2 linked regions of the Variovorax paradoxus genome follow. The protein of the gene in region 1 interacts with the protein of each later gene in a pairwise test. Links are inferred from orthologs where the notes say so. Each region holds a gene or a part of one and is shown on either strand. Other genes may lie near its edges. The genes, in order: hflK and ftsH.

The links.
Region 2: the proteins of hflK (region 1) and ftsH interact in binary tests that used the Escherichia coli proteins (3 or more experiments, as listed by UniProt). The link is inferred for Variovorax paradoxus from one-to-one orthologs.

Annotation. Positions count from the first base shown.
Region 1 is NZ_CP123990.1:1,813,931-1,824,618, forward strand. What follows is about bases 7,693-10,527. They hold hflK (FtsH protease activity modulator HflK), read left to right. Parts: upstream 7,693-8,345; coding sequence 8,346-9,710; downstream 9,711-10,527. Other genes in these bases: hflX (GTPase HflX), read left to right, coding at 7,693-8,271; hflC (protease modulator HflC), read left to right, coding at 9,727-10,527. Outside these bases: QHG62_RS08900 (helix-turn-helix domain-containing protein), read left to right, coding at 1-797; ispG (flavodoxin-dependent (E)-4-hydroxy-3-methylbut-2-enyl-diphosphate synthase), read left to right, coding at 794-2,071; hisS (histidine--tRNA ligase), read left to right, coding at 2,087-3,397; QHG62_RS08915 (YfgM family protein), read left to right, coding at 3,403-4,095; outer membrane protein assembly factor BamB, read left to right, coding at 4,103-5,245; ribosome biogenesis GTPase Der, read left to right, coding at 5,294-6,637; RNA chaperone Hfq, read left to right, coding at 6,802-7,047; more of hflX, read left to right, coding at 7,102-7,692; more of hflC, read left to right, coding at 10,528-10,629; QHG62_RS08950 (DUF2065 domain-containing protein), read left to right, coding at 10,652-10,688.
Region 2 is NZ_CP123990.1:2,483,260-2,494,075, reverse strand. The notes cover bases 4,008-6,970. They hold ftsH (ATP-dependent zinc metalloprotease FtsH), read left to right. Parts: upstream 4,008-4,512; coding sequence 4,513-6,429; downstream 6,430-6,970. Other genes in these bases: folP (dihydropteroate synthase), read left to right, coding at 6,496-6,970; QHG62_RS12115 (RlmE family RNA methyltransferase), read left to right, coding at 4,008-4,322. In the rest of the region: carB (carbamoyl-phosphate synthase large subunit), read left to right, coding at 1-412; QHG62_RS12140 (Kdo hydroxylase family protein), read left to right, coding at 421-1,290; transcription elongation factor GreA, read left to right, coding at 1,355-1,831; QHG62_RS12130 (DUF4149 domain-containing protein), read left to right, coding at 1,850-2,275; QHG62_RS12125 (glycosyltransferase), read right to left, coding at 2,323-3,042; QHG62_RS12120 (YhbY family RNA-binding protein), read right to left, coding at 3,084-3,563; more of QHG62_RS12115, read left to right, coding at 3,654-4,007; more of folP, read left to right, coding at 6,971-7,395; glmM (phosphoglucosamine mutase), read left to right, coding at 7,392-8,729; QHG62_RS12095 (GNAT family N-acetyltransferase), read left to right, coding at 8,729-9,214; QHG62_RS12090 (acyl-CoA dehydrogenase family protein), read right to left, coding at 9,297-10,568; QHG62_RS12085 (phosphotransferase), read right to left, coding at 10,599-10,816. UniProt on the Escherichia coli protein: Acts as a processive, ATP-dependent zinc metallopeptidase for both cytoplasmic and membrane proteins. Plays a role in the quality control of integral membrane proteins.

The sequences.
Region 1 (10,688 bases):
ACGATATCGATTCGCTGCCCGACCCGGTCTTTGCGCGCGCCTTGGCAAGCAGCGTCTGCCGCGCATTGCGGATCGATGCGGCCCCAGTGCTTGCAAAGCTGCCGGGTGCACAGCGCGCACCCCTGGCGGCGGCCGATCGCACGCTCAACAGCAACATCGTTTCCGGCACGCCGCGCTGGAACGGCAACCGCTCCAACGCGCTGCCGTCGCGCGCGCTGCTGATCGTCGTCGCGCTGCTGCTGGTCGGCGCAGGTGTGCTGTTCTGGCTACCGCAATCGGCCTTCGACCAGATCGGCTCTGCCGTGTCGCGATGGACCGCGCGAAGCGAGGCCGAGACAGGCTCTGCGGCCGAGGCGCCCTCGGCCGCATCGGCTCCGGGCGGGGCATCCGTCGTCGAGAACACACCGGTTTCGCCCGTGCCGCCTGCGGCGACGACTACGGCAACCGCAGCAACCGGAACGCCTGCCGCACCTGCGGCATCGGGCGCGCAGCCCGCTGCAGCCTTGCCTGCCACCAGCGCAGCGGCAACTGTTTCAGCGCCTGCCGCTGCGGGCGGCCAGCCGCTGGTCCTGGTCGCGCGCGAGGACTGCTGGGTCACGGTCACCGAAGCCGGCGGCAAGCAGTTGCTGCGCCGCATCGTGCAAGCAGGCGAAACTGTCGGGTTGTCCGGCGCGCTACCGCTGTCGGTGGTGGTTGGGCGCGCATCGGCGGTCGATGTGCAAGTGCGCGGAAAGCCCTACGATCTGAAGCCTGTCACGCGCGGTGGCGGCGTGGCGCGTTTTGAGGTGACATCTTGAACGACTGCACTCCTCAACCCATTGAATCGGCGGCGCCAAAGGCGCGCCGCTCGCGCCAGGCGCAAGTGGTCTGGGGCGCGCGCACCGTCACGGTGGGCGGCGACGCGCCCGTGCGGGTGCAGTCCATGACCAACACCGACACGGTCGACGCCATCGGCACGGCCATCCAGGTGAAGGAGCTCGCCACCGCGGGTTCGGAGATGGTGCGCATCACGGTCAACACGCCGGAGGCGGCGGCCCAGGTGCCCTACATCCGCGAGCAGCTCGACCGCATGGGCGTCGATGTGCCGCTGATCGGCGACTTTCATTACAACGGGCATCGCCTGTTGACCGACTATCCGGCGTGCGCCGAGGCGCTGAGCAAGTACCGCATCAATCCCGGCAACGTGGGCAAGGGCGACAAGCGCGACCGCCAGTTTGGCCAGATGATCGATGCGGCCATGCGGTGGAACAAGCCCGTGCGCATCGGCGTGAACTGGGGCAGCCTCGACCAGGAGTTGCTCGCCAGCCTCATGGACATCAACAGCCAGCGTGCCGACCCCTGGGACGCCAAGCAGGTGATGTACGAGGCGCTGATCACCTCGGCCATCGAATCCGCCAAGCTGGCCGAGTCGATGGGCATGGCCGGCAACCAGGTCATCCTTTCGTGCAAGGTGAGCGGCGTGCAAGACCTGATCTCGGTCTACCGCGAACTTGCCCGACGCTGCGAATACCCGCTGCACCTTGGCCTTACCGAAGCCGGCATGGGCACCAAGGGCACCGTGGCTTCGGCGACGGCGCTTTCGATCCTGTTGCAAGAGGGCATCGGCGACACGATTCGCGTGTCGCTCACGCCGCAGCCAGGCGAGTCGCGCACGCAAGAGGTGCTGATCGCCAACGAAATCCTGCAGGCGCTGGGATTGCGGGTGTTCGTGCCGAGCGTGACGGCCTGCCCGGGCTGCGGCCGCACCACGAGCACCACCTTCCAGGAACTCGCCAAGCAGATCGACGACTACCTGCGCATGCAGATGCCGGTGTGGCGCAAGAAATATCCAGGCGTCGAAACCATGAAGGTGGCCGTCATGGGCTGCATCGTCAACGGCCCCGGCGAAAGCAAGCATGCCGACATCGGCATCAGCCTGCCCGGCACCGGCGAAGCACCCGCCGCACCCGTCTTCATCGACGGCGAAAAGGCCCTGACGCTGCGCGGCGACAATATCGCCAACGAGTTCCATCAGCTCGTCGAAAACTACATCGAAAAGCGCTTTGGCGGCAAACACGCTGCCCTGGCCTGATACCTCCGCAGACTCATGGCTGAAAAACTGAATGCCGTCAAAGGCATGAACGACATATTGCCGCCCGAATCGGCGCGCTGGGAGTGGCTGGAGGCCACCGTGCGCGACCTGATGGGGCGCTTTGCATACCGCAACGTGCGCACTCCGATCCTGGAGCACACGGCGCTGTTCGTGCGCGGGATCGGAGAGGTCACCGACATTGTCGAAAAGGAGATGTACTCCTTCCAGGACCGCTCCGACAAGTACGGGGACAACGACCACCTGACATTGCGGCCCGAGAACACGGCCGGCCTGGTGCGCGCGGTCATCGAGCACAACATGCTGTACGACGGTGGCAAGCGTCTCTGGTACACGGGGCCGATGTTCCGGCGCGAGAAGCCGCAGCGCGGCCGCTTCCGCCAGTTTCACCAGATCGGTGCCGAGGCGCTCGGCTTTGCCGGTCCGGACGTCGATGCCGAATTGATCCTGCTGGCCAACGCGCTGTGGAAGGCCATCGGCCTGACCGACGTTCGCCTGGAGCTCAACAGCCTGGGCCAGCCCGCCGAGCGCGCGCTTCATCGGGCCGAGCTCATTGCCCATTTCGAGAAACATGCCGACAAGCTCGACGAGGACGGCAAGCGCCGCCTGCACAGCAATCCGCTTCGCATTCTTGACACCAAGAATCCGGCGATGAAGGAAGTGGTCGAATCGGCGCCGAAGCTGATCGACTTCCTGGGTGCTGAATCGCTAGCCCACTTCAACGGTCTCAAGGCCATCCTCGATGCGAATGGCGTGGCATACACGATCAATCCGCGGCTGGTGCGCGGCCTTGATTACTACAACCTGAGCGTGTTCGAGTTCGTGACCGATCGCCTCGGTTCGCAGGGCACGGTGTGCGCCGGTGGCCGCTATGACGACCTGATCGCGCAGATCGGCGGCAAACCGGCCCCGGCGGTGGGCTGGGCCATGGGCGTCGAGCGCGTGCTCGACCTGATGAAAGAGCAGGGCGCGGCCATTGAGGCGCCCGTGCCTGATGTCTATGCCGTGGTGCCTGATGCCGCGGCCATGCCGGTGGTGCTGCGCACGCTGCAGCAGTTGCGAGATGCCGGCGTGCGCGTGCAGATGCATGCGGCCACGGTCGACGGCATGGGAAGCTTCAAGTCTCAGTTCAAGAAAGCCGACGCCAGCGGCGCCACCTACGCGCTGATTTTCGGCGCCGATGAACTTGCGCGCGGCGAAGTGACTCTCAAGTCGTTGCGCGACGGAAGCGGTGCGCAGAGCGCCCGCAGTCTTGCCGAGGTGGCCACCTGGGCCGCCACCCTACAATCGCCGGCTCCCAACACCTGATACGCATGGCAACCCATCTCGATCTCGACGAACAGGAACAGCTCGACCAGCTCAAGCATTTCTGGAACACCTACGGCACCCTGATCACCTGGGTGGTATTGCTCGTGGCCGGGGCTTTCGTGGCCTGGAACGGCTGGCAGTATTTCCAGCGCAGCAAGGCGGCGCAAGCCGCCGCGCTCTACGACGAGGTCGAACGCAGTGCGCAGTCCGGCGACGTCGAACGCATCCAGCGCGTGCTGGGCGACATGAAAGAGCGTTTTGCCAAGACCGCCTACGCGCAGCAAGCCGGCCTTCTCGCGGCCAAGGCGCTGTACGAGAAGGGCAATGTGGATGGTTCGCGCGCGGCCCTCGGCTGGGTTGCCGAAAGTGCCGTCGATCCGGGCTACAAGGCGGTGGCCAAGCTCCGGCTGGCGGCCGAACTGCTCGACAGCAAGTCGTACGACGATGCGCTCAAGCAACTCTCGGGCGACGTGCCCAAGGAGTTCGAGCCGCTCGTAGCCGATCGCAAGGGCGACATCTACATGGCCCAAGGCAAGCGCAACGAGGCGCAGGCCGAATACCGCAAGGCCTGGACCGGTCTTGGCCCGACGTCCGACTACCGGCGCCTGGTCGAATTCAAGCTCAATGCCTCCGGCGTCGATCCGAAAAGCCTGGCACCTGTGATCACGGTCACGCCGGCAGCCCCCCAAAAATCCTGATCGCCATATGAATTCCAAGCGTTTCATGCCTGAGTCGTCTGTCCTGCGCGCGGGTTCGGCCATTGTCCTGGTCGCCATGCTGGCCGCCTGCTCTGGCACCAGCAAGCCCAAGCCGGCCGAACTGCCCGCCAACCCCGCCCTGTTCGGCGTGCGCCAAGCCTGGAGCGTGCGCATCCCGGCGGTGAGCTTTCCGCTCGCAGCCGATGTCAGCGGCGACATCGTGACCGTGGCGGGTGCCGACGGCACCGTGGTCGCCATCGATGCCCGTGCCGGCCGCGAGACCTGGCGCGGCAACGTGGGCGCCAAGCTGGCGGCCGGCGTCGGCAGCGACGGTTCGCTGGCTGCGGTTGTCACCGCCGACAACGAGCTGGTGGCCATCGAGGGCGGCAAGGTGCTCTGGAAGCAGCGCCTTTCCGCCCAGGCCTTTACCGCACCGCTGGTGGCCGGCCGGCGTGTTTTCGTGCAAACCGCCGACCGCAGCATCAGCGCCTGGGACGGCCAAAGCGGCCGTCGCCTTTGGCTGCAGCAGCGCACCGCCGAAAACCTCGTGCTGAGGAAGTCGGGCGTGCTGATTGCGGTGGGCGACACCCTGGTTTCTGGCATTGGCGGGCGCCTGGTCGGCATGAATCCCGGCAACGGCACCTCGCGCTGGGAGGCTCCAATTGCCGCACCGCGCGGCACCAACGACGTGGAGCGCCTGGTCGACCTGACTGGCAGCGTAAGCCGCGTCGGCGACACCGTCTGCGCCCGGGCCTACTACGCCAACGTTGGCTGCGTCGACACCGTTCGCGGCCAGTTGCTCTGGACCAAGCCGGCATCCGGCGCCGAAGGCGTGAGCGGTGACGAAAGCTTTGTGTACGGCACCGAATCGGACGGCAGCGTCACAGCCTGGCGCCGCGCCGACGGCGAGCGCGCGTGGCAGTCGACCCGCTTCAAGAACCGCGTTCTCACCGGCCCGTTGGCCGTCGGGCGTTCGCTGGTCATCGGCGAAAACACCGGGACGCTGCACTTTGTATCGCGTGAAGACGGCGCGCTGCTCAATCGCGTCACGCCCGACGGCTCTGCCATCGGCGTTACCCCGGTCATGGCCGGCAATACGGTTGTGGTCGTGACGGCCAACGGCGGTGTGTTTGGCTATCGCCCTGAATAACTTTCTCGAAGGCCCGCCCATGAAAACCGCGCCAATGAAAGGCCGGCCATGAAGCCGGTCGTGGCCCTGGTCGGGCGTCCCAACGTCGGCAAGTCGACCCTTTTCAACCGCCTCACGCAGACGCGCGACGCCATCGTTGCCGACTTTGCAGGGCTCACGCGCGACCGCCACTACGGCAACGGCCGCCTGGGCAAGCACGAGTTCATCGTGATCGACACCGGCGGCTTCGAGCCCGATGCCGGCAGCGGCATCTACAAGGAAATGGCCAAGCAGACGCGGCAGGCCGTGGCCGAGGCCGACGTGGTGATCTTCGTGGTCGACGCGCGCGAAGGCCTTTCAGCGCAAGACCACGACATTGCCAACGAGCTGCGCAGGCTGGGCAAGCCATGCGTGCTGGCCGCCAACAAGGCCGAAGGTATGCATGACGGCACCAAGCTCGTCGACTTTTATGAGCTGGGCTTTGGCGACGTGCACGGCGTTTCCGCGGCGCACGGGCAGGGCATGCGCGACCTGGTCGAACTGGCACTCGCGCCGCTGAATCTTCCGGATCCGAACGACGAAACCGACGAAGACGACGTCAACAAGCCGATCAAGCTGGCGGTGGCCGGACGGCCGAACGTGGGCAAATCCACGCTCATCAATACCTGGCTCGGCGAAGAGCGGCTGGTGGCGTTCGACATGCCGGGTACCACCCGCGACGCCATCTCGGTGCCGTTCGAGCGCAACGGCCAGCGATTCGAACTGATCGACACGGCCGGCCTGCGCCGCAAGGGCAAGGTGTTCGAGGCGATCGAGAAGTTCTCGGTGGTGAAGACGCTGCAGGCCATCGAGTCGGCGAACGTCGTGCTGCTGCTGCTCGATGCCACGCAGGGCGTGACCGACCAGGACGCGCACATTGCCGGCTACATCCTCGAAAGCGGGCGGGCGGTGGTGATTGCCATCAACAAGTGGGACGCGGTCGACAGCTATCAGCGCGAGCAGATCCAGCGCCAGATCGAAACCCGCCTGCCGTTCCTCAAGTTCGCATCGCTGCATTTCATCTCGGCCATCAAGCGCCAGGGCCTCGGCCCGGTGTGGCAAGCCATTGCGCAGGCCCACAAATCGGCCACCCGCAAGATGTCGACGCCTGTGCTGACCCGATTGCTGCTGGAGGCGGTGCAGTTCCAGTCGCCCAAGCGCGCGGGCATGTTCCGCCCCAAGCTTCGCTATGCGCACCAGGGCGGCATGAATCCGCCGGTGATCATCATCCACGGCAATTCGCTGGAGCACGTCACCGAGGCGTACAAGCGCTTTCTCGAAGGCCGCTTCCGCAAGGAATTCGACCTGGTGGGTACGCCCTTGCGCATCCAGTTCAAGAGCTCGCAGAATCCTTTTGCCGACAAGGACGACTGAGCAGGCTTGGCTACCGATGGCAGCCAATGAGCCGAGGCTGCGGCGGAAGTTCCGCCTTTTGAGAGACGTTATTTTTCAAAGGCTTTTGACCCCGCCTGCTGCGGCGCAGAAACCCTGTGTTAAGGTCATCTCTCCAACAACTACTCTTGAACACGGAGAATATCGTGAGCAATAAAGGGCAACTTCTACAAGACCCGTTTCTGAACACCCTGCGTCGCGAGCATGTGCCGGTTTCCATTTATCTGGTGAACGGTATCAAGCTGCAGGGCCAGATCGAGTCTTTCGACCAGTACGTCGTGTTGCTTCGCAACACGGTGACACAAATGGTCTACAAGCACGCCATTTCCACTATCGTGCCGGGTCGTGCCGTCAACTTCTCGGCTGCCGAGAACGACGACGCCGCAGCCTGATCGCGCGGAGCGCGGCGGTAACCACCGCCGCGCTTTTTCCATATTTGATCCCGCTTGTCTGAACTGAACTCCCGCCAGGAAGGCGCCGCCGTTCTCGTCGGCGTCGATTTCGGGCTGCCCCATTTCGACAGCGAACTCGAGGAACTCGGCCTGCTTGCGCAGACCGCAGGCCTCGCGCCTGTCGCCCGGCTCATCTGCAAACGCAAGGCGCCCGACGCGGCGCTTTTCGTCGGAAGCGGCAAAGCCGATGAAATCAAGGAACTGGCTGCGATGCACCAGGCCAGCGAGGTCATCTTCGACCAATCGCTGAGCCCTGCGCAGCAGCGCAATCTCGAGCGCCAGCTCGACGTGGCGGTGTACGACCGCACTTTCCTCATCCTCGAAATCTTCGCGCAGCGCGCCCGCTCCCATGAAGGCAAGCTGCAGGTAGAGCTGGCGCGGCTGCAGTACCTCAGCACGCGCCTGGTCCGCCGTTGGTCCCACCTAGAGCGCCAGACCGGCGGCGCAGGTGTGCGGGGCGGCCCGGGCGAAAAGCAGATCGAACTCGACCGCCGGATGATCAGCGAATCGATCAAGCGCACGCGCGATCGGCTGGCCAAGGTGCAGAAGCAGCGCGGAACACAGCGCCGCCAGCGCGAGCGCCGGGAAACCTTCAACATCTCGCTCGTCGGCTACACCAACGCGGGCAAGTCTTCGCTCTTCAACGCGCTGGTGAAGGCCCGCGCCTATGCGGCCGACCAGCTTTTTGCAACGCTCGACACCACCACGCGCAACCTGTACCTTGGCGACGCCCGCCGGCAGGTCTCCATTTCAGACACCGTCGGCTTCATCCGCGACCTGCCGCACGGCCTGGTCGACGCGTTCAAGGCCACCCTGCAAGAGGCCGTCGATGCCGACTTGCTCCTGCACGTGGTGGATGCTTCCAACCCGCATTTCCCCGAGCAGATGGCCGAAGTGCAATCGGTTCTGCGCGACATCGGCGCAGACACTGTTCCGCAGCTTCTGGTGTTCAACAAGCTCGATGCCCTTGAAACTGCACAGCATCCGCTGCATCTGCAAGACGAGATGGAAATCGACGGCGTGCAGGTTCCGCGTATCTTCCTGAGCGCGCGAAGCGGCGAGGGCGTGCCCCTGCTGCGAGCCGAACTGGCCCGCCGGTCGGGTTCCGTGGGCGATACGATGACCCCAGAGGCCGACACTGAATTGCACGATACCGCCAATTGATTGGGCACAATCCCGCCACTGACAAGAGAACGAAGCGAATGAATGCAAAGCCAGCGTGGAGAGGGTTTCTGGGCATGTTCAACCTGAACGATGGCCGGTGGGGTCGTGGCGATGAGCCCGCATCCAACGGCGACCGCCCGACCGGCAACCGACCTCCCGACGCAGACCCACCGGGCGCCCCGACGCCCCCGCCCTCGGGCAACAACAACCAGAACAACGGCAACCGCCCTCGCGGGCAGGGTCCCAACCAGGGGCCGCCGGATCTCGACGAACTCTGGCGCGATCTCAATCGCAAGCTCGGCGGCTTCTTCGGCGGCAAGGGTGGCGGCAACCGCCCCAGCGGCAACGATGGCGGCGGCAACGGCTACAGGCCCGACATGAAAAACGCCGGCTTCGGGCTTGGGCTCGTGGCCATCGTGGCTGTTCTCATCTGGCTGGGTACCGGTTTCTTCATCGTGAACGAAGGCCAGCAGGCCGTGGTGACCCAGTTCGGCCGCTACAAGGCAACCGTGGGCGCAGGTTTCAACTGGCGCCTGCCGTATCCCATCCAGCGCCATGAAGTGGTCGTGGTCACGCAGATCCGTTCCACCGACGTGGGCCGGGACGCCATCGTGCGCACAACCGGCCTGCGCGAATCGGCCATGCTGACCGAAGACGAGAACATCGTCGAGATCAAGTTTGCCGTGCAATACCGCCTGAGCGATGCGCGCGCCTACCTGTACGAAAGCAAGTCGCCCACCGAAACCGTGGTGCAGGTGGCCGAAACCGCCGTGCGCGAGGTGGTGGGCAAGATGAAGATGGATGCGGCACTTGCCGAAGAGCGCGACCAGATTGCGCCTCGCGTGCGTACGCTGATGCAGACCATCCTCGACCGCTACAAGGTCGGCGTCGAAGTCGTCAACATCAACTTGCAGCAGGGCGGCGTGCGCCCGCCCGAACAGGTGCAAGCCGCGTTCGACGACGTGCTCAAGGCCGGGCAGGAGCGCGAGCGCGCCAAGAACGAAGCGCAGGCCTACGCCAATGACGTGGTGCCGCGGGCAACGGGTACCGCATCGCGCCTGAAGGAAGAGTCCGAGGCCTACAAGGCGCGCATCGTTGCGCAGGCGCAGGGCGATGCGGGCCGCTTCGCCGCCGTGCTGGCCGAGTACCAGAAGGCGCCGCAGGTCACCCGCGACCGCATGTACACCGACGCCATGCAGCAGATCTACGCCAGCACCACCAAGGTGCTGGTCGACACCAAGCAAGGCTCCAACCTGCTGTACCTGCCGCTCGACAAGCTCATGCAGGCGAGCGGCAACAACCAGGCAACGCCCGTCGATGCAGCCAGCCCCAGCGTGGCCGGCACGGCGCCCGCCCAGTCCTCGGTGATTCCCGTGGCCCCCGCCGCCGGCGACAACCGCGCCCGCGACGGCCGTTCGCGCGACCGCGACGTGCGTTGAAAAGGCTAAGAAGAACATGAACAGAATCGGATTCATCGCCTCGTCGATCCTCGTGCTGCTGGTGCTGCTGAGCTCGACCCTCTTCGTGGTCGACCAGCGCCAGTTCGGCGTGGTGTATGCCCTGGGGCAGATCAAGCAGGTCATTACGGAGCCGGGCCTGCATTTCAAGCTGCCGCCGCCGCTGCAGAACGTCTCGTACATCGACAAGCGCCTGCTCACGCTGTCCAGCCTCGACACCGAGCCCATGCTCACGGCCGAGAAGCAGCGCGTGGTGATCGACTGGTATGTGCGCTGGCGCATCACCGATCCGCAGGCCTACATCCGCAACGTCGGCCTCGACGAGAGCGCGGGCGCCACGCAGCTCAACCGCGTGGTTCGCAACGCCTTCCAGGAAAACATCAACAAGCGCACCGTGCGCGACCTGATCTCCGTGCGCCGCGAAGCCCTCATGGCCGACGTGCAGCGCGAAGTGCTGGCCGTGGTGAAGGGCGCCAAGCCTTGGGGCGTGGACGTGATCGACGTGCGCATCACGCGTGTCGACTATGTGGAAGCGATCACCGAATCGGTCTACCGCCGCATGGAAGCGGAGCGCAAGCGCGTTGCCAACGAGCTGCGCTCGACCGGCTATGCCGAAGGCGAAAAGATCCGCGCCGACGCCGACCGCCAGCGCGAAGTGATCGTGGCCAACGCATACCGCGACGCGCAGAAGATCAAGGGCGAGGGCGATGCCCAGGCCGCCGCTGCCTACAGCGAGGCCTTTGGCCGCGACGCGCAGTTTGCGCAGTTCTATCGCAGCCTCGAGGCCTACAAGCAGAGCTTCAACAAGAAGAGCGACGTGATGGTGCTCGATCCGTCGTCCGACTTCTTCCGCGCCATGCAGAGCGCCGGCACGCCAGCAGGCAACGCGCCGCGCCGCTGATCCCGCGGCTGGCTTCGTCGTCGTGAGCGCCGAGATATTCTGGAGCGCGCTGGCGCTCG
Region 2 (10,816 bases), 670 kb from region 1 along the record:
GAAGTCGGGCAAGGTCTTCATCTCGGTGAAGAACAACGACAAGGCGCGCGCGGTGGAAGTGGCGCGCGGCCTGGTCAAGCTGGGCTTCGAGATCATCGCCACCAAGGGCACGGCCGCCGCCATCAGCGCGGCGGGCATCGAATGCGCAACGGTGAACAAGGTGACCGAAGGCCGCCCGCACATCGTGGACATGATCAAGAACAACGAGATCGCCCTGGTCATCAACACGGTGGAAGAGCGCCGCAACGCGATCAACGACTCGCGCCAGATCCGCACCTCGGCGCTGCTCGCGCGCGTGACCACCTTCACCACCATCTTTGGTGCCGAAGCCGCGGTCGAAGGCATGGGCTTCATGGACGAGCTGGGCGTGATCTCGGTGCAGGAGATGCACGCGCAGCTGGCAGCCGCCTGAGCGTGGCCATGGAAACGCAGCTCGTCGAACTCGGCCTCGCAGACTGGAATGCGGCCACGCCCAACGAGGCGTGGATCGCCGAACTGGAAGCGGGCAAGGTGCTGTACTTTCCGCGCCTGGGCTTCGAGCTGCTGGCCGAAGAGCGTAGCCTGCTCACGCCGAGCCTGCTGTCGCCGGACGTGCGCAACATCAGCCTCGACGCCAGCGGCAAGCTCAAGGGCGCCGCCGGCGACGAGGAGGTGCAGCGCAAGGCAGCGGCAATGGTGGGGCGGTTCCGCGCGCAGGCACAGCAGCTCATCCACGGCCTGCTGCCGCACTACACGCAGGCCCTGCGGCTCGCGCCAACCAGCTACCGCCCGGCGCAGGTCGAGACGCGCGTGCAGTCGTGGCGCGCCGACGACCGCCGCCTGCATGTGGATGCGTTTCCTTCGCGGCCCAACTATGGCGAGCGCATTCTTCGGGTGTTCACCAACGTGAACCCCGAAGGCGCGCCGCGCGTGTGGCGCGTGGGCGAACCTTTCGAGGACATCGCCAAGCGTTTTTTGCCGCGCGCCAAGCCCTATGTGCGCTGGCAGGCCAAGCTGCTGCAGGCGTTGCACGTGACCAAGTCTTTCCGCAGCGAATACGACCACCTGATGCTGCAACTGCACGACGGCATGAAGTCGGACATGGCCTACCAGGAAAATTCGCCGCAGGAGAAGGCCGAATTTCCGCCGGGCTCGGTGTGGGTGTGCTTTTCCGACCAGACCTCGCATGCCGTCATGGCGGGCCAGTACATGCTCGAGCAGACCCTTCATCTGCCCGCAGCTAAGCAATACAATCCCGATTCGAGCCCGCTCGCCATCCTGAGCCGGCTGACCGGACGCACACTCGTCTGATCCCTTCCCCCAATCGACCGCCGAACGGCAGCGTTCGGCGGTTTCGCTTTATGGAGAACCAAACATGGCCACCATCCCAATTACCAAGCGCGGTGCCGAAAAGCTGCGCGCCGAGCTGCATCAGCTCAAGACCGTGGACCGCCCCTGGGTCATCAACGCAATTTCCGAGGCCCGCGCGCAGGGCGACCTGAGCGAAAACGCCGAGTACGAAGTCGCCAAGGACCGCCAGGGCTTCATCGAAGGCCGTATCCAGGAAGTCGAAGGCAAGCTGTCGGCGGCGCAGATCATCGATCCGGCCGAACTCGATGCCGGCGGCAAGGTGGTGTTCGGCTCCACGGTGGAACTCGAGGAAGAAGAAACCGGCGAAGCGGTCAAGTACCAGATCGTCGGTGAAGACGAAGCCGACCTGAAGCTCGGACTCATCAATATCTCCAGCCCGATTGCGCGTGCGCTCATCGGCAAGGAAGAAGGCGACGTCGCCGAGGTGCAGGCCCCGGGCGGCCTCAAGCGCTACGAGATCGTGGCGGTTCGCTATATCTGACCACCTGATTCACGCCCGATGAAAGACCGCCTCGCGCTGTTGCTCGCCGCCTTCTGGTGGGGCAGCCTCACGACGATCGGCTTTCTGGTCGTGCCGATGCTTTTCGCGCGGCTCGGCAACCCCGCCGTGGCGGGCAATTTTGCAGGTCAGCTGTTCGAAGCGCAGAGCTGGATCGCCATTGGCTGCGGCCTGCTGCTGCTGGTTCACTTCAGGACGAAGATGGACGACCGCATCGACAACGCGTCGATGACCGCCATCTTCCTGATACTGGGTGCTTTGCTGCTGGCGCTGCTCCAGCAATATGCCGTGGCGCCCCGGATTCTTGCGCGCGACAACCTGAAACTCTGGCATGCCGTGGGAAGCGGCATGTACCTGGTTCAGTGGCTGTGCGCCGGTGCGCTGCTGTGGCGCATGGGCGCTGCCAAAGCGCCCGCGGCAAGCTGAGGACCGGCGGCGGGGGCGCTGCCGCTCGGCGCCCTTGTCCGCTCAGCTCATTCTTTCCAGAACTTCGCGACCCAGTTCGCCCGCCGGATGTAGCGGAAAGCGCGGTTGCGCCGGCCCGCCAGCGCGTCGGGCGGATTGCATTCGCCGTGGAACACCATGATGCGCGCGCCTTCGGGCACGAAGGGCTCTTCCCAGTAGTTGGCCGGCCAGGCGGGAATGCCGTGGTACTTGAAGCTCGGGCACCAGGCGGTCGGCCAATAGCCCAGCTTGCCCTGCTTGTGCATCATGGCGGACAGGTAGGTCTGTTCGTTGCGGTACTCGGCCTGTACCTTGTCCATGTTGTCGCGAAAGTACGCCAGCACGTCGGCATGGGCACCCAGTTCAAAGCGGTAGACCGACGAATTGCCGGTGATCCGCTGGCGACGCCAGGGACGTGCGTAGTCATGAATGATCAGGAACTCGCCCGGGTGCTCGAAGAATGCATCGAGGCTGCCGACGATCACCACGTCGACATCGAGGAAGAGGGCGGTGCCGCGCAGGCCGTGCAGGTCTTTTTCGAAGGTGGTGAGCTTTTTCCACGCGCCGTCGCGCTGGCCGGGCGCCAGCTGCAGGTTGAGCGGAGGAATCGGCAGGCAGGTCACTTCGGGACGAATGCCGGTGCCGTCGTCCGTCAGGCACACGAACTTGAAGTCGCCGCTCAGATTGCGGCGCACCATCGCGTAGAGGCGGTTGACGTATTCGGGGCCGTATTTCGTGCCCCACTTCATGCAGAGGATATGGCGCTGGGCGCCTTGCGCTGGCGCCAAGTTCAGTCTGCCTGGTTGCGTTTCTTGGCCGAGAGCGGCCTTTTGGCCTTGGCGCGCTTGATGGTGCCGCCAGGGGTGAGGCGCTGGTTGCCCAGCACCCGCAACGTCTTGATCTCGGGGCGCTGGCCGCCGCGCTTGCTGTACTTGAGCACCTTGATGTCGCGCGGGCCGGGCATGCGGTCTTCGTCGACCACGCGCTCCTTCTCGGGCTTGGGGCGCCACAGCACCAGCAGCTTGCCGATGTGCTGGATAGGCGCAGCGCCGAGTTCGTCGGCCAGTTCCTGCAGCATGGCGTCGCGCGCCAGGCGGTCGTCTGAGAAGACGCGGATCTTGATCAGGCCGTGGGCCTTGAGCGCCGCGTCGGCTTCTTTTTTAACGGCAGGGGTCAGCCCGTCTCCACCGACCATGACGATCGGATCCAGGTGGTGAGCGTCGGCGCGGTGCACCTTGCGCTCGGCAGGGGTAAGTTGAATGGCGGGCATCCCCGTATTATCGAGGGTAGAAAGCAACCTCTCGACCCGCCAGGCCGCTTCCAGGGCGAATACCGCAGCGCGAAGCACGAGAGGCCACCCATGAGCACCAAGGCAAAGAGCAAAAAAGTCAACAAGGCGTGGCTACACGACCACATCAACGATCCGTACGTGAAGCTGGCCACGCGGGAGGGGTATCGCGCACGTGCCGCCTACAAGCTCAAGGAAATCGACGAGTCGCTGGGCCTGGTCAAGCCGGGCCAGCTCGTGGTCGACCTGGGTTCCACACCCGGCGCCTGGAGCCAGTACCTTCGGCGGCGCATGTCGCCCGATGGCGCGGCTGCAGGGGGGTTGAACGGCACCATCATCGCTCTGGACATCCTGCCAATGGAGCCTATCGAGGGCGTGACCTTCCTGCAGGGCGATTTTCGTGAGCCAGAACTGCTGGAGCAGGTGCTGGGCGTGCTGGCGGGCCGGAAGGCAGACCTGGTGGTTTCCGACATGGCCCCCAACCTTTCGGGCATCCACTCGGCCGACGCAGCTCGTGTGGCGCACCTGATCGAGCTGGCCATCGACTTTGCACAGCATCACCTGAAACCTGAAGGGGCATTGGTCGCCAAGCTTTTCCACGGCAGCGGCTACGACGAACTCGTGAAGCTGTTCAAGGCGAACTTTCGCACCGTCAAGCCCTTCAAACCGAAGGCTTCGCGCGACAAGTCGTCCGAAACCTTCTTGGTGGGAATGGGGCTGAAGGCCCAGGAAACGCTTTGATACCTTGACGTGCCCGCCCCTGAATAAGCTGCCAAGGGGTGTCGAAGGGGTGCAAACCCTTCCGAGGCTATGGCCGCATTAGGGAAATGCCCGCTTTTCGTAGCTTGAAAAGCCTAAAATGGGGCGCAATTGCGTATCCACAGCGCGTTCTTTTCATAATCTTGTCACGCGCTTTCGACTGGAGCTTCGTTTGAACAATCAGTGGTTTTCCAAAGTTGCCGTATGGCTCGTCATTGCCATGGTGTTGTTCACTGTGTTCAAGCAGTTTGACACCCGCGGCGGCGTTGGCTCGGGAACAGTAAGTTATTCGGAGTTCCTTGATCAGGTCCGAAACAATCAGATCAAGAGCGCCGTCATCCCCGAAGGCGCGGGCGGCGGGGAAATCATCGCCGTCACCAACGACGATCGCAAGATCCGCACGACCGCCACGGTGCTCGACCGGGGCCTGGTCGGCGACCTGATCGATCACAACGTCAAGTTCGACGTCAAGCCGCGTGAAGAGGGCTCGCTCCTCATGACGCTCCTGGTGAGCTGGGGCCCCATGCTGCTCCTGATCGGCGTCTGGATCTACTTCATGCGCCAGATGCAGGGCGGCGGCAAAGGCGGAGCATTCAGCTTCGGCAAGAGCAAGGCCCGCATGATGGACGAGAACAACAACACGGTCACCTTCGCCGACGTCGCAGGCTGCGACGAGGCCAAGGAAGAAGTCCGTGAGGTGGTCGACTTCCTGAAAGACCCGCAGCGCTTCCAGAAGCTCGGCGGCCGCATTCCGCGCGGCCTGCTGCTGGTTGGCCCTCCGGGTACCGGCAAGACCTTGCTCGCCAAGTCGATCGCTGGGGAAGCCAAGGTTCCGTTCTTCTCGATCTCGGGCTCCGACTTCGTTGAAATGTTCGTCGGCGTGGGCGCGGCCCGCGTGCGCGACATGTTCGAAAACGCCAAGAAGAACGCCCCTTGCATCATCTTCATCGACGAAATCGATGCGGTGGGCCGCCAGCGTGGTGCCGGCCTGGGCGGCGGCAACGACGAGCGCGAACAAACCCTGAACCAGATGCTGGTCGAGATGGATGGTTTCGAAACCAATCTCGGCGTGATCGTGGTGGCTGCAACCAACCGCCCCGACATTCTCGACGCCGCGCTGCTGCGCCCGGGCCGTTTCGACCGCCAGGTGTATGTCACGCTGCCCGACGTCAAGGGGCGCGAGCAGATCCTCGCCGTTCACATGCGCAAGGTGCCGCTCGGCCAGGACGTCAATCCGAACGTCATCGCCCGTGGAACGCCCGGCATGTCCGGCGCCGACCTGGCCAACCTTTGCAACGAAGCCGCCCTCATGGCTGCGCGCCGCAATGCGCGCGTGGTCGAGATGCAGGACTTCGAAAAAGCCAAGGACAAGATCTTCATGGGCCCGGAGCGCCGCTCGGCGGTCATGGACCCCGAAGAGTTGCGAAACACTGCCTACCACGAAGCCGGCCACGCCCTCATCGGCAAGCTCCTGCCCAAATCCGACCCCGTTCACAAGGTAACCATTGTTCCGCGCGGCCGCGCATTGGGCGTGACCTTCACGCTGCCCGAGAAAGACCGCTACGGCTACGACAAGGAATGGGCGCTCAACAAGATCTCGATGTTGTTCGGCGGCCGGATTGCCGAAGAAGTCTTCATGAACCAGCGCACCACCGGCGCCTCGGACGACTTCAACAAGGCAACCCAGCTGGCACGTGACATGGTCACCCGCTACGGCATGACCGATGCACTGGGCCCGATGGTCTATGCGGAAAACGAAGGCGAAGTCTTCCTGGGCCGTTCCGTCACCAAGACGACCACCATGAGCGAGCAGACGATGCAAAAGGTGGACGAGGAAGTCCGCCGCATCATCGACGAGCAGTACGCCCTGGCCCGCCGCCTCATCGAGGACAACAGCGACAAGATGCACGCCATGGCCAAGGCGCTGCTCGAGTGGGAAACCATCGACAGCGAACAGCTCGACGACATCATGGCCGGCCGCGCACCGCGCCCCCCCAAGGACTGGACGCCCCGCATCCCGCCTTCGGGCAGCGGCGGCAGCGGCGGTACGCCGGCAGTGAAACCGGATCCGGCACCGACTGCTGCCTGAAGTGCATCATCCGGTGTCACACAACAACGGGGCCATTGGCCCCGTTTTCGATAGTGAAGGTGCCGCATGGCGATGGCCCCGTTGATCTGGCAGACCGCACGTTTCGCGATCGATCTCGCGCGGCCGCGCGTGATGGGCATCGTCAACGTCACTCCCGATTCTTTTTCCGACGGCGGGGCGCATGCCTCCACCGCCGCGGCCCTGCAGCATTGCGAGCGGTTGCTGAAGGAAGGCGCCGACATTCTCGACATCGGCGGCGAATCGACCCGGCCCGGTAGCCCGGCCGTGCCGCTCGATGCCGAACTGGCGCGCGTGCTGCCGGTGGTCCGCGAGGCCGTCAAGCTGAACGTGCCGCTGTCCATAGACACCTACAAGCCGGAAGTCATGCGCGCTGTGCTCGAGCTTGGCGCCGACATCATCAACGACGTCTGGGCGTTGCGGCAACCGGGCGCGCGCGAAGCCGTGGCCGCGCATCCTTCGTGCGGCATTTGCCTGATGCACATGCATCGGGATCCGCAAACCATGCAAGTCGCGCCCATGCAGGGCGACGTGGTGCCGGAAGTGCTGGCGTTCTGGGCGCAGCAGGTGGCCCAACTGCGTTTGCTCCAGATCAACCCCTCGCGAATCACCCTGGACCCGGGAATCGGTTTCGGCAAGACGGTGGCGCAAAATTTTGCGTTGCTGGCACGGCAGCGCGAGTTGCTCGAAGCCGGTTATCCGCTGCTGCTGGGCTGGTCTCGCAAGTCGTCAATCGGCACCGTCAGCGGCATTCCGGCCGCTGCCGAACGCCTAGTGCCCAGCGTCACGGCGGCAATGCTGGCGGTGGACCGCGGCGCGGCCATCGTGCGGGTGCACGACGTGCGCGACACAGTGGCGGCGCTCGCGGTCTGGCAAGCCATGAAAGCCCAAGAGCCGCAGGCGGGCGCACCGGCTTCAATCAATCAACAAAAACGACAAACCTCATGACCCGTAAATACTTTGGCACCGACGGCATCCGCGGCACGGTCGGCCAGTCTCCCATCACACCCGATTTCGTTCTGCGCCTTGCGCATGCGGTGGGCCGCGTGCTCAAAAAGAGCGAGTCGCGCCCCACGGTGCTGATCGGCAAGGACACGCGCATTTCGGGCTACATGCTCGAATCCGCGCTGGAATCGGGCTTCAACTCCGCAGGCGTCGACGTGGTGCTGCTGGGCCCGCTGCCTACGCCAGGCGTGGCTTACCTTACCCGCGCGCAGCGCGCGAGCCTGGGCGTGGTGATCAGCGCGAGCCACAACGCCTACCCGGACAACGGCATCAAGTTTTTCAACGCCCACGGCAGCAAGCTCGACGACGAATGGGAGCTTGCGGTGGAAGCCGCACTCGAAGAGGCGCCCGTGTGGGCCACCTCGGCCGACCTCGGCAAGGCCCGCCGCCTGAACGATGCGCCTGGCCGCTACATCGAGTTCTGCAAGAGCACCTTTGCCAACGACCTGACGCTGCGCGACATGAAGCTCGTGATCGACGCCGCGCACGGCGCGGCCTACCAGGTGGCGCCGAACGTGTTCCATGAGTTGGGGGCGGAGGTCACCAGCATCGGCTGCGCGCCCGACGGGCTCAACATCAACAAGGGCTTTGGCGCGACCCATCCCGCAGCGCTGGTAGAGACTGTGACGGCACAAAAAGCCGACTACGGCATAGCGCTCGACGGCGACGCCGACCGCCTGCAATTCGTGGATGCCAGCGGACGCCTTTTCAACGGCGACGAACTGCTCTACCTCATGGTGGCCGAGCGCATTGCGCGCGGAGAAAAGCCTGCCGGCGTGGTCGGCACCCTCATGACCAACAAGGCTGTCGAGATAGCGCTGCGCGACCAGGGCATCGAGTTCGTGCGTGCCAAGGTGGGCGACCGCTATGTGCTCGAAGAACTCGACAAGCGGGGCTGGCTGCTGGGCGGAGAGGGCTCCGGCCATCTGCTGGCGCTCGACCGACACACCACTGGCGACGGCATTGTGAGCGCGTTGCAGGTGCTGCAAGCCTGCGTGCGCAGCGGCAAGACGGTGGCACAGCTCCTGGCGGACATCACGCTGTTCCCCCAGACCCTCATCAACATTCGGCTCACGCCGGGGCAGGACTGGAAGAGCAACAAGGCACTGGCCAATGAAACGCAGCGCATCGAGGCCGAGCTCGGCGACGGCGGCCGCGTGCTGATTCGTGCCAGCGGCACTGAGCCGCTGGTGCGTGTGATGGTCGAGGCACGCGACGCCAGGCAGTCCGAGTCTTGCGCGAAGCGCCTTGCCGCGACGCTCGAGTCCGCACAGTAATGGCAATGATCGAAGTCGTCCTGGTGGACTACGGCAATGCAGCGCAATCGGCCGCGCTGGTCGATTTGCTCGACAGCTATGCGCAAGACCCCGCTGGCGGCGGCACGCCGCTCCAAGCCGAGGTGCGTGCCGGCTTGCCCGCTGCGCTGTCCGCGCGCCCGCAGGCCTTCAGCGTGCTGGCTTACGACGGCGCGCAGCCAGTGGGACTCATCAACTGCATCGAAGGTTTTTCGACCTTCGCCTGCAAGCCGCTGGTCAATGTGCACGACGTGGTCGTGCGGGCCAGCCATCGCGGCCAGCGGGTTGCGCAACGCATGTTCGAACGGGTCGAGCAAGAGGCTCGCGCGCGTGGTGCGTGCAAGCTCACGCTGGAAGTGCTTTCGGGCAATGCGCCGGCGTTGCGGAGTTACGAGCGCGAGGGGTTCGTCGGCTATCAGCTCGATCCGGCGTTCGGGCACGCGGTGTTTCTGCAGAAGAAGCTCTGAAAAAGAAAAGGCCGAGGCGAATTGATCGCCGTCGGCCCTCACCCCAACCCTCTCCCAAAGGGAGAGGGGGTAATGCAACAAATCAGAAGCGCGTGACGGGCGCTTCGGCTTCTGTTTTGCTGGGCGCGTACTTGCCCAGCTCCCACTTCGCGATTGCGTTGCGGTGCACTTCGTCGGGGCCGTCCGCAAAGCGCAGTGTGCGCGCGCCGGCGTAGGCATAGGCAAGCGGAAAGTCGTCGCACATGCCGCCGCCGCCATGCACCTGCATGGCCCAGTCGATCACCTGGCAGGCCATGCTCGGCGCCACCACCTTGATCATTGCGATTTCGTTCTTCGCAACCTTGTTCCCGGCCACGTCCATCAGCCAGGCGGCCTTGAGTGTGAGCAGGCGCGCCATGTCGATCTTGCAGCGTGCCTCGGCAATGCGCTCTTGCGTCACGGTCTGCGATGCAACGGTCTTGCCGAAAGCCACGCGCGACGAGGCACGCTTGCACATCAGCTCGAGTGCGCGCTCGGCCAGGCCGATCAGTCGCATGCAGTGGTGGATGCGTCCCGGGCCAAGGCGGCCCTGGGCAATTTCAAACCCGCGGCCTTCACCCAGCAGGATGTTGTCGACCGGTACGCGCACGTTCTCGAAGTACATCTCGACGTGCCCGTGCGGCGCATCGTCGTAGCCCATGACGTTGAGCGGGCGCACGATGCGGATGCCCTTGGCATCGGCCGGCACGATCACCATGCTCTGCTGCGAATGCCGTGGCGCATCGGGGTCGCTCTTGCCCATGGTGATGAACACGGCGCAGCGCGGGTCGGCGGCGCCTGAAATCCACCACTTGTGGCCGTTGATCACGTACTCGTCGCCCTGGCGCTCGATGCGGGTCGAGATGTTGGTCGCATCGCTGGAGGCCACGTCGGGTTCGGTCATTGCGAAGGCCGAGCGAATCTCGCCTTCGAGCAGCGGCTTGAGCCAGCGCGCCTTGATGGCCTCCGAGCCGTAGCGCGCAATGGTTTCCATGTTGCCGGTGTCCGGCGCCGAGCAGTTGAAGGCTTCCGAAGCCCATTGCACCCGGCCCATGATCTCGGCCAGAGGCGCGTATTCCTGGTTGGTGAGGCCCGCACCTTCGTAGCCGGAGGCGGAGGCGCTGTCGACCGGCAGGAACAGGTTCCACAGGCCCTGGGCCTTGGCCTTCGCCTTGACCTTCTCGACGGTCTTGAGCGCGGTCCAGCGCTTGCCCGCGGCCGTGTTGGCGGCCAGCTCGGCCGCGTACTCGGCTTCGGCCGGGTAGATGTTCTCGTCCATGAAGGCCGTGACGCGTTTCTGCAATTCCTTGGTCTTGGCCGAATATTCGAAATCCATGCTGTCTCCTGGTGGGGTTTTAGGGGCTGGTTACGCCTTTTGGGCGAACTGCCAGGCCATCTCGGCCATCGGTCGCGCGCCGCGCGCAGAGGCCACGGCTTGCTCGCTCGACGCGGTACCGGCTTCGACCCGCTTGGCAATGCCTTGCAGGATCGCGGCCATGCGGAACAGGTTGTAGGCCTGGTAGAAGTTCCAGTCCGGGGCCAGCGCCTCGGGCGTGCTGATGCGCGTGCGCTCGCAGTAGCGGC